Regions from separate parts of the Desulfovulcanus sp. genome, predicted to be linked through region 1. Evidence: predicted binding sites of a transcription regulator. Region 1 holds the regulator's gene; the other holds the start of a gene.
What was found. Region 1 encodes sigma-54, which starts transcription at its own class of promoters, with help from an activator protein. Its sites were predicted from a motif close to CTGGCACGGNNNNTGCTT; they were not measured.
Positions count from the first base shown of each region.

Region 2: the regulator sigma-54 is predicted to act here: its motif matches at 2,313-2,330, upstream of AC3WVG_RS04910 (ammonium transporter).

Region 1 is NZ_CEYAEZ010000007.1:15,169-19,073, reverse strand. Features, by position in the region: gene lptC (LPS export ABC transporter periplasmic protein LptC) at 1-405, shown strand, start outside; gene AC3WVG_RS02075 (LptA/OstA family protein) at 402-944, shown strand; gene lptB (LPS export ABC transporter ATP-binding protein) at 944-1,669, shown strand; gene rpoN (RNA polymerase factor sigma-54) at 1,834-3,285, shown strand; gene hpf (ribosome hibernation-promoting factor, HPF/YfiA family) at 3,440-3,905, shown strand, end outside.
Region 2 is NZ_CEYAEZ010000020.1:23,670-27,574, forward strand. Features, by position in the region: gene glnD ([protein-PII] uridylyltransferase) at 1-633, opposite strand, end outside; gene AC3WVG_RS04905 (P-II family nitrogen regulator) at 647-985, opposite strand; gene AC3WVG_RS04910 (ammonium transporter) at 1,062-2,279, opposite strand; gene panB (3-methyl-2-oxobutanoate hydroxymethyltransferase) at 2,826-3,626, shown strand.

The DNA of each region.
Region 1 (3,905 bases):
GTCATTTGGGAATTAAAGGCCAAAAAAGGAACTTATAGTGAAAAGAATAAAGAAATTTTTTTAGACGAACCAAGAATAATCTATTATTTAGGGCAGTATAGGAAAAAGCTAAGTATTTTGGCACCGCTGGGCAAGGTTAATCAGCAGAAGGATCAAGCTGAGCTCTGGCCGCAAATTACAATTTTTTATCAGGATTTGACGGTGAAGGCTGAAAGGGCCGAGTATCGTGGGAGGTCTAGGAAAATATTTTTACTGGGAAAAGTTGAGTTAGTTAAAAGAGATATGAGCATTAGAGCTGAGAATGCAGTTATTGATCTGGATGAGGAAACCATTGAGGCTACCGGCAGGGTGAAGACAGTCGTTTTAAGGCAAAAGGCAAAAGCAGAGGAGATTATGAGAAGATGAAAAAACAAATTATTTGCCTTGTATATATATTTCTTTGTCTAAGTTCTGTATTATGGGCGAAGGAAATAAAAAAAGAGACGCCCACAAAAATTACCTCAGATAAGATGATTTATCAAAGCAAGACAAACAAGGTGATCTTTGAAGGCGATGTCTATGTCTGGCGGCAAGATTTTGAACTCTGGGCGGATAAGCTTTTTGTGTATTTCAAGGCAAAAAAAGAGACAGGGTCTAAGGTGCAAGGCTCAACTCAGGAACTGTTCGGGCCGGATTCTGGTGATATTGACAAGATTGTGGCCGAAGGCCGAGTGCATTTTATACGCCAGGATAAAAAGGGGGAATGTGCCAGAATTACTTATGACCCAAAAACAGAAGAGATCAAAATGGAAGGAAATCCAAGACTTATAGAAGGAAAGAACGAGATTTGTGGTCAAGTTATCATTTTGAACCTTAAAGATAACACCTCTGAAGTCATAGGTAACTCCAAACAAAGAGTTCAGGCTATATTTTTTACTCCCCCTAAGAAAGTTGGGAGCCATTAATGTCTGTTGAATTGAGAGCTCTGGATTTGCATAAGCAGTACGGAATGCGCGAAGTTGTGCGGGGCATTTCTTTGAGCCTGAAGCAAGGTGAGGTGGTAGGACTTTTGGGACCTAATGGAGCCGGCAAGACCACAACTTTTTATATGTTGGTAGGTATAATCGCTCCAAGCAAGGGGCATGTATATGTAGACAATAAGGAAATAACCAATTTGTCTTTACCAAAAAGAGCAAAACTTGGTCTTAGCTACTTGCCTCAGGAAAGTTCCGTATTTAAAAAATTAACTGTATTGGAAAATTTGAAACTTATTTTGGAATATACTCCACTAAGCACTAGGGAACAGGGACAAAAGGCCCAGCAACTAATGCAAGAATTGGGCATTCAGAAATTGGCAAGTCAAAAGGCTTCTTTTTTATCTGGCGGAGAGAGAAGAAGATTAGAGATTGCCCGGGCCCTGATCCAGGATCCTAAATTTATGCTTCTTGATGAACCATTTGCGGGCATAGATCCCATTGCTGTTGATGATATTCAGAAAATAATTTTGCGTTTGAAAAAAAAGAACATTGGTGTGCTTATTTCAGACCACAATGTCCGTGAGACATTGCGTATTTGTGATCGGGCTTATTTAGTCTATGACGGGCAGGTAATTTTGAATGGAACCCCAGAGGAAATTATTGCTGATTCAAGGGCCCGAAGAGTCTATCTGGGAGAATCTTTTTGCCTTTAGGTTTTAAGTTGATTTTTTGTCATTTACACTAACTATTATCTTGGGTAGATTAACAGAACGTAAACAATTCGTAGTTTGCGTATGAAAATATGAACTTGAAAACGAGTATTGCACTACTATTCACTTAAATAAACAAATAACATCCATCGGTTACGCACGATATTATGGCACTTGAGTTAAGACAGCAACTAAAGCTCTCTCAGCAGCTAGTCATGACACCGCAATTGCAGCAAGCAATTAAATTGTTGCAATTGTCCAGAGTGGAGCTTGTCGAGGTAGTTCAGAAGGAACTATTGGAGAATCCCATGTTGGAAGAGGCAGATCCTGAGGTTGCCTTGGAAGATGACAGTGAACTTTTAAAAAAGAATGACCAGCTGTCTGAACTCAATGTGGAAGAAAAGGAGTTGGTTAAAAGCGCTGATTGGGAAGACTATCTTGGTCAATTTTCCAGCGCTTCCAAACAAGCTCTGGCAAGGGAAGTAGAGGTTCCAGAAGAGGTCCAGTCTCTTGAAGCAAGATATGCTACCAAGCCATCTCTGGAAGGTCACTTACTCTGGCAATTGCACTTGTCTGACTTTACCGAAGAGGAAATGGAAATCGGGGAAGAAATAATTGGCAATCTTGATTCCAGGGGATATCTGGCCGCTTCTGTTGAAGAAATAGCCGAGACACTAGGTGTGCAGATAAAACAGGTAGAAGAGGTGCTGAGGCGAATTCAACGATTTGATCCTGTTGGGGTAGCAGCAAGAAGTCCACAGGAATGTCTGCTGGTGCAGTTGGAAGCGTATGGTGAAACAGATCCAATATTAGTTAGTTTGGTTAAAGATCATCTGGAAGACATTGAAAAGAGAAGGTTCGCTCCTTTACTGAAGAAATTTAAGATCAGTAAAGAGTTGATGAAGGAATATCTGGACTTGTTACAACGTTTGGATCCATATCCTGGATCGAGTTATGGTGGAGAAGATGTAGTTTATATTAGTCCGGATGTATTTGTATATAAGTATGAAGATGATTTTGTAATTGTTTTAAATGATGAAGGCCTGCCTAAACTACAGTTGAGCCCCTATTATACTGGAGATTTAAATTTAAGTCGCGGTAGGAAAAAGAGCAATATAAGCGCTGATGAAGAATATATGCAGGAAAAGATGCGTTCAGCCATGTGGTTGATGAAGAGTTTGCATCAAAGACAGAGTACCTTGTATAAGGTTATGGAGAGCATTGTTCGCTTTCAGCGTGATTTTTTTGAGCACGGAGTAAGTAAATTAAAGCCCCTTATTTTAAGAGATGTGGCTGAAGATATTAATATGCATGAATCTACAGTAAGCAGGATTACTACGAATAAGTATGTAGCTACTCCGCATGGTATTTTTGAGCTAAAATTTTTCTTTAACAGTGGATTATCCACAGATGATGGTAGTCAGGTAGGGTCTGAGAGTATAAAAGCAGCGATTAAGAAGATAATTGAGTCCGAAGATCCGAAAAAGCCTTTGAGCGATGAAGCTATTGCCAAAAAATTAAAAGAGGAAATTGATGTCAATATTGCCCGTCGGACAGTGGCCAAATATAGGGCAGCTTTAAATATCCCTTCCTCTTCGAGGCGGAAGAAAATTTTTTAGTAAGTTATGTAGTGTTTATAACACGGGCTTTATGGAGTTTGTAGTTGGTTGTCTTTATTGATGTGTCTACAAAAAAAAGGTTATTTTTATAACTTGATTGGACCCCGCCATAGCGGGATAATAAACCCAATAAACACCAAAAGGGGGGCTATTTATGAAGATTAAGTTTAATTTCAAAAATTTTGAACCTTCTGAACATTTAAAAAAATATGCCCGGACAAGATTGGAAAAGATATCTAAATATATAATTGATAGTGAAAATGCTGAATTGCAAGTCAATCTGGAAGTGGAAAAGTTCAGGCATATTGCGGAAGTAATTTTGACTGGAAAAAATTTACATATTTCTGCTAATGAAGAAAGCGAAGATATGTACTCAAGTATAGATTTAATTGTAGATAAAATTGAAGCTCAAGTCAAAAAAATTAGGGACAAAGAAAAGGACAGATATAAAAAGAAAAAAGGAAAGTCTGTCCGTATGGATGTCATTAGTTTCAGCCAGAGCGAATCCGGTCAAAAAGAACCTGTTATTGTTCAGACAGATCAATATGAGCCAAAACCAATGTCAGTTGAAGAAGCAGCAATGCAACTGGATACTTTAAACTATGATTTTTTAGTTTTTC
Region 2 (3,905 bases), on a different contig from region 1:
TCCGCCCAAGCCTTCCTTAAGATGCGGTTCAATCATGGCACTGGCATCACCAAGCTGCTTTCTTCTTTGCTCATACTTTTCTTTCAGCCATTCGGTAAATCTAGACTTTAATTCCGGAACAAGCTCGTTTTGAACAAGGGTATGAAGTTGAGAAAAAATCTCCTTCTCCCCTGCTAAAAAACGCATATCCAAAAGCGAGGTGAAAACATCCAGGTTTTTCCTGGACAAGGCCAAACATTCTTTTACAGAACGAACCCCATGCCCAAGGTCAAGACCCGCATCCCAGAGAGGATGAAACAAATCACGAGCCAGGTCTTCGGCCTCAACCGGTATATCTTCCGCAAACAAAATTAAAACATCAATATCCGACTCCGGACAGAGTTCTGATCGTCCATATCCGCCCACTGCCACAAGAGCAAAGGAGGAAGTTAAGAAGCTGGGAAGTTGGGAAGTTGATGTATAAATCTCTGCAAGCCTGTCCTGAAAATAGTCATCAACAGCCTGTGCATATTTATGTACAAAACCCTTTCCTCCTATTTTGTTCAACATAGGATGATCAATTTCATCCCTGAACCTAACAAGCCGTGTTATGGCATTACACATCTTCTCTTCCCATCTTCTTACCTTCTCCAACCCTCTTTTTATCCTAAATGGCCTGGGCTCCACTCTCTCCGGTACGGATGCGCACAACATCGTCTACAGGAAGGACAAAAATCTTGCCGTCTCCGATCTTGCCTGTGCGCGCGGCATCCTGAACGCTGCGCAAGACATCAGCGACAAGACTCTCTTCTATAACAACCTCAATTTTGACCTTGGGCAAAAAATCCACCTGGTACTCAGCCCCTCTATATACTTCTTTGTGCCCCCTCTGCCGGCCAAAACCTTTGACTTCAGTTACAGTCATTCCTTTTATCCCAAGTTTGGTCAAACTTTCCTTGACTTCGTCAAGTTTAAACGGCCTGGTGATGATCTCTACCTTTTTCATAGTCACTCCTGAAATTTTTAATATTACAGGCAGGTGCAGATTTTAAACCTGCGCCTACCTCTACAGTATTGTTCTCTTATAGCTGATAGCCACTTTCACTATGTTCACTAACATCTAAACCCCGCTCTTCATTTTCTTCATCGACCCGCAATCCAACGGTGGCATCAACGACTTTAAGAAGAATAAAACTAACGATAAATGAAAAGGCACAGGTTGCAACAACCGAAACAAACTGAATCCACAGCTGGGATGGATTGCCAAAAAATAGTCCATTAGCACCATCCGGATTAATCATCTTGCTGGCAAAGAGGCCTGTTGCCAAGGCTCCCCAAACACCACCCAAACCATGAATGCCAACCACATCTAAAGAATCATCATAACCAAACTTGGATTTTAAGAGTACGCCGTAAAAACAGATTATACCACCTGCAAACCCAATAACCAAAGCTGAAAGAGGACCTACAAACCCTGCTGCCGGGGTAATAGCGACGAGTCCAGCAACTGCACCACTGGCAAGACCAAGTGTGGTTGGTTTGCCATGGTGCATCCATTCAATAAGTGTCCAACTAACCGCAGCGGCAGCCGCAGCAATATGGGTAGTGACAAAAGCATTGGCAGCAAGCCCATTTATCGCCAAGGCACTACCTGCATTAAACCCAAACCAACCAAACCAGAGTATAGCCGCACCAGTAAGCGTCATAGGCAAATTATGAGGGAGAAAAGATCTGCTCCCAAACCCACGTCTGGGCCCAATTATTAAAGCAGCTGCCAGGGCTGCACTTCCGGAGCTCATGTGTACTACTGCGCCACCGGCAAAATCCAGTGCTCCCATGGCTCCCATCCAGCCTCCTCCCCAAACCCAATGACATAAAGGGCTGTAGACAAGTGTTGACCACAATATTGTAAACAAAAGAAACGCGCTAAATTTCATCCTCTCGGCAAAGGCACCAGTAATCAAAGCCGGAGTAATAATGGCAAACATACCCTGAAAAATCATAAAGGCCAGGTGAGGAATTGTTGAGGCATATTCTGGGCTTGGTTCCACGCCCACGCCTTTTAATCCGATAAAATCCAAGCCACCAATGAGCCCACCAATATCCTTACCAAAAGAAAGAGAATACCCCCATAAAATCCATACAATGGTGATAACCCCCAGGCAAATAAAACTTTGCATGATTGTCCCCAGAACATTCTTGGATCTGGTCATGCCTCCGTAAAAAAGAGCCAAACCAGGGGTCATAAACATAACAAGTGCTGCTGAAATTAGAACAAACGCAGTATCAGCTCCGTTCATTTTATCCTCCCTACAAAAAAATTTTTACAAAATTAGCAACCGACGTGCCAATTGTAAATAATTTTAAAAATCAAGATGTTATCAAAAAACAAGACCTCCCACGAAGAACAAAGAAACGAAATTGTAAAAAAAGAAAGACACTTTTAACATTTTTGTCATTAATACCAACAAACCATTGTTCTGCTTCCACTCATGACACCCTCTATGGCTAAACAACAAAATGATAATATAACATTGTGAAATTTAAGCAGATTTACCTAAAACCAACAGACTAGCCACAACAAAAATATTGGTATGTGGTTATTTTCTTTACTTATTTTTAGTTTAAAAAAAATTACAAAATTGACAAAATATTACTTTACAAAAATTGTAAAAGTATTTCCTGAAAAAGAATACAAAACTCCACTTTGAATTTTCATCCGCCGTGTGATAGGTATATCAAGTTCGTTGAGATTGTCGGAAGCTACTGGACAATAAAGGATAAAATGATTTTAGAATGCTAAATATTTCCTAATAAACAACGAACTCAATATGAAGGAGTATAATATGAAGGATAAGGTAACTATCCTGGACATCATTAAGGCCAAAGGACAACGTAAATTGACCATGCTCACAGCTTATGATTTCAACACATCCTATTATGTGGACCAGAGTGGTGTAGATATGATTCTGGTTGGCGACTCTCTGGCTATGGTGGTTTTAGGTCATGAAGATACCCTAAGCATCGGCATGGAGGAGATGTTGCACCATACTCGAGCAGTAAGCAGGGCAGCTAAACGAGCTCTGGTTATTGCCGACATGCCATTTATGTCTTATCAGACCAGCGTAGAAGAAGCAGTTCGTAATGCCGGTCTTTTTCTAAAAAAAGGTCGAGCCCACGCGGTTAAACTCGAAGGAGGAAGAAAAGTAATCACCCAAATTAGGTCTATTGTCGAGGCAGGTATACCAGTTCAAGGACATATTGGATTAACCCCTCAAAGTATCAGGCAATTAGGTGGATTTAAGGTTCAGGGCAAGGATGTAAATCAGGCTGAAGCGCTAATCCAGGACGCTAAGGCACTGGAAGAAGCCGGGTGCTTTAGTCTTGTTCTGGAGGCTATCCCAACAGACTTGGCTGCTCAAATTACATCCAGCGTATCTATTCCAACCATAGGCATAGGTGCGGGCCCTCATTGCGACGGCCAAGTCCTGGTTATCCATGACCTCCTTGGACTCAACGACCGCTTCAAGCCCAAATTTGTCAAACAATATGCCCAACTAGGGGGGACAATTCGTGAGGCTATAACACGTTTCCGAGAGGAAGTGGAAAACGGAGAGTTCCCGGATACTGAGCATAGTTATTCCTAAACAGATTAAAGAGCCTGTGGCCAAATCCTATTTCAAGCGCTGATTGAAAAGTCCTGGTTTCTGAAATGCATTACAAACGGCTTGGGTAACCGCGGAAAAACAGAGCATCGGGATGAGTGGGCTGAATATTTTGCGATATTGACCATAACTATAGATAATAAAAGAATATTTGTTTACCCAAAATACCCCATTATGCTCTGTCCGCAAACAAAATTTAGATGGGTCCAAGTCTTTGTACCAGCATGAAAGAAACCAAGACTAGAATAAATCATGGAAATT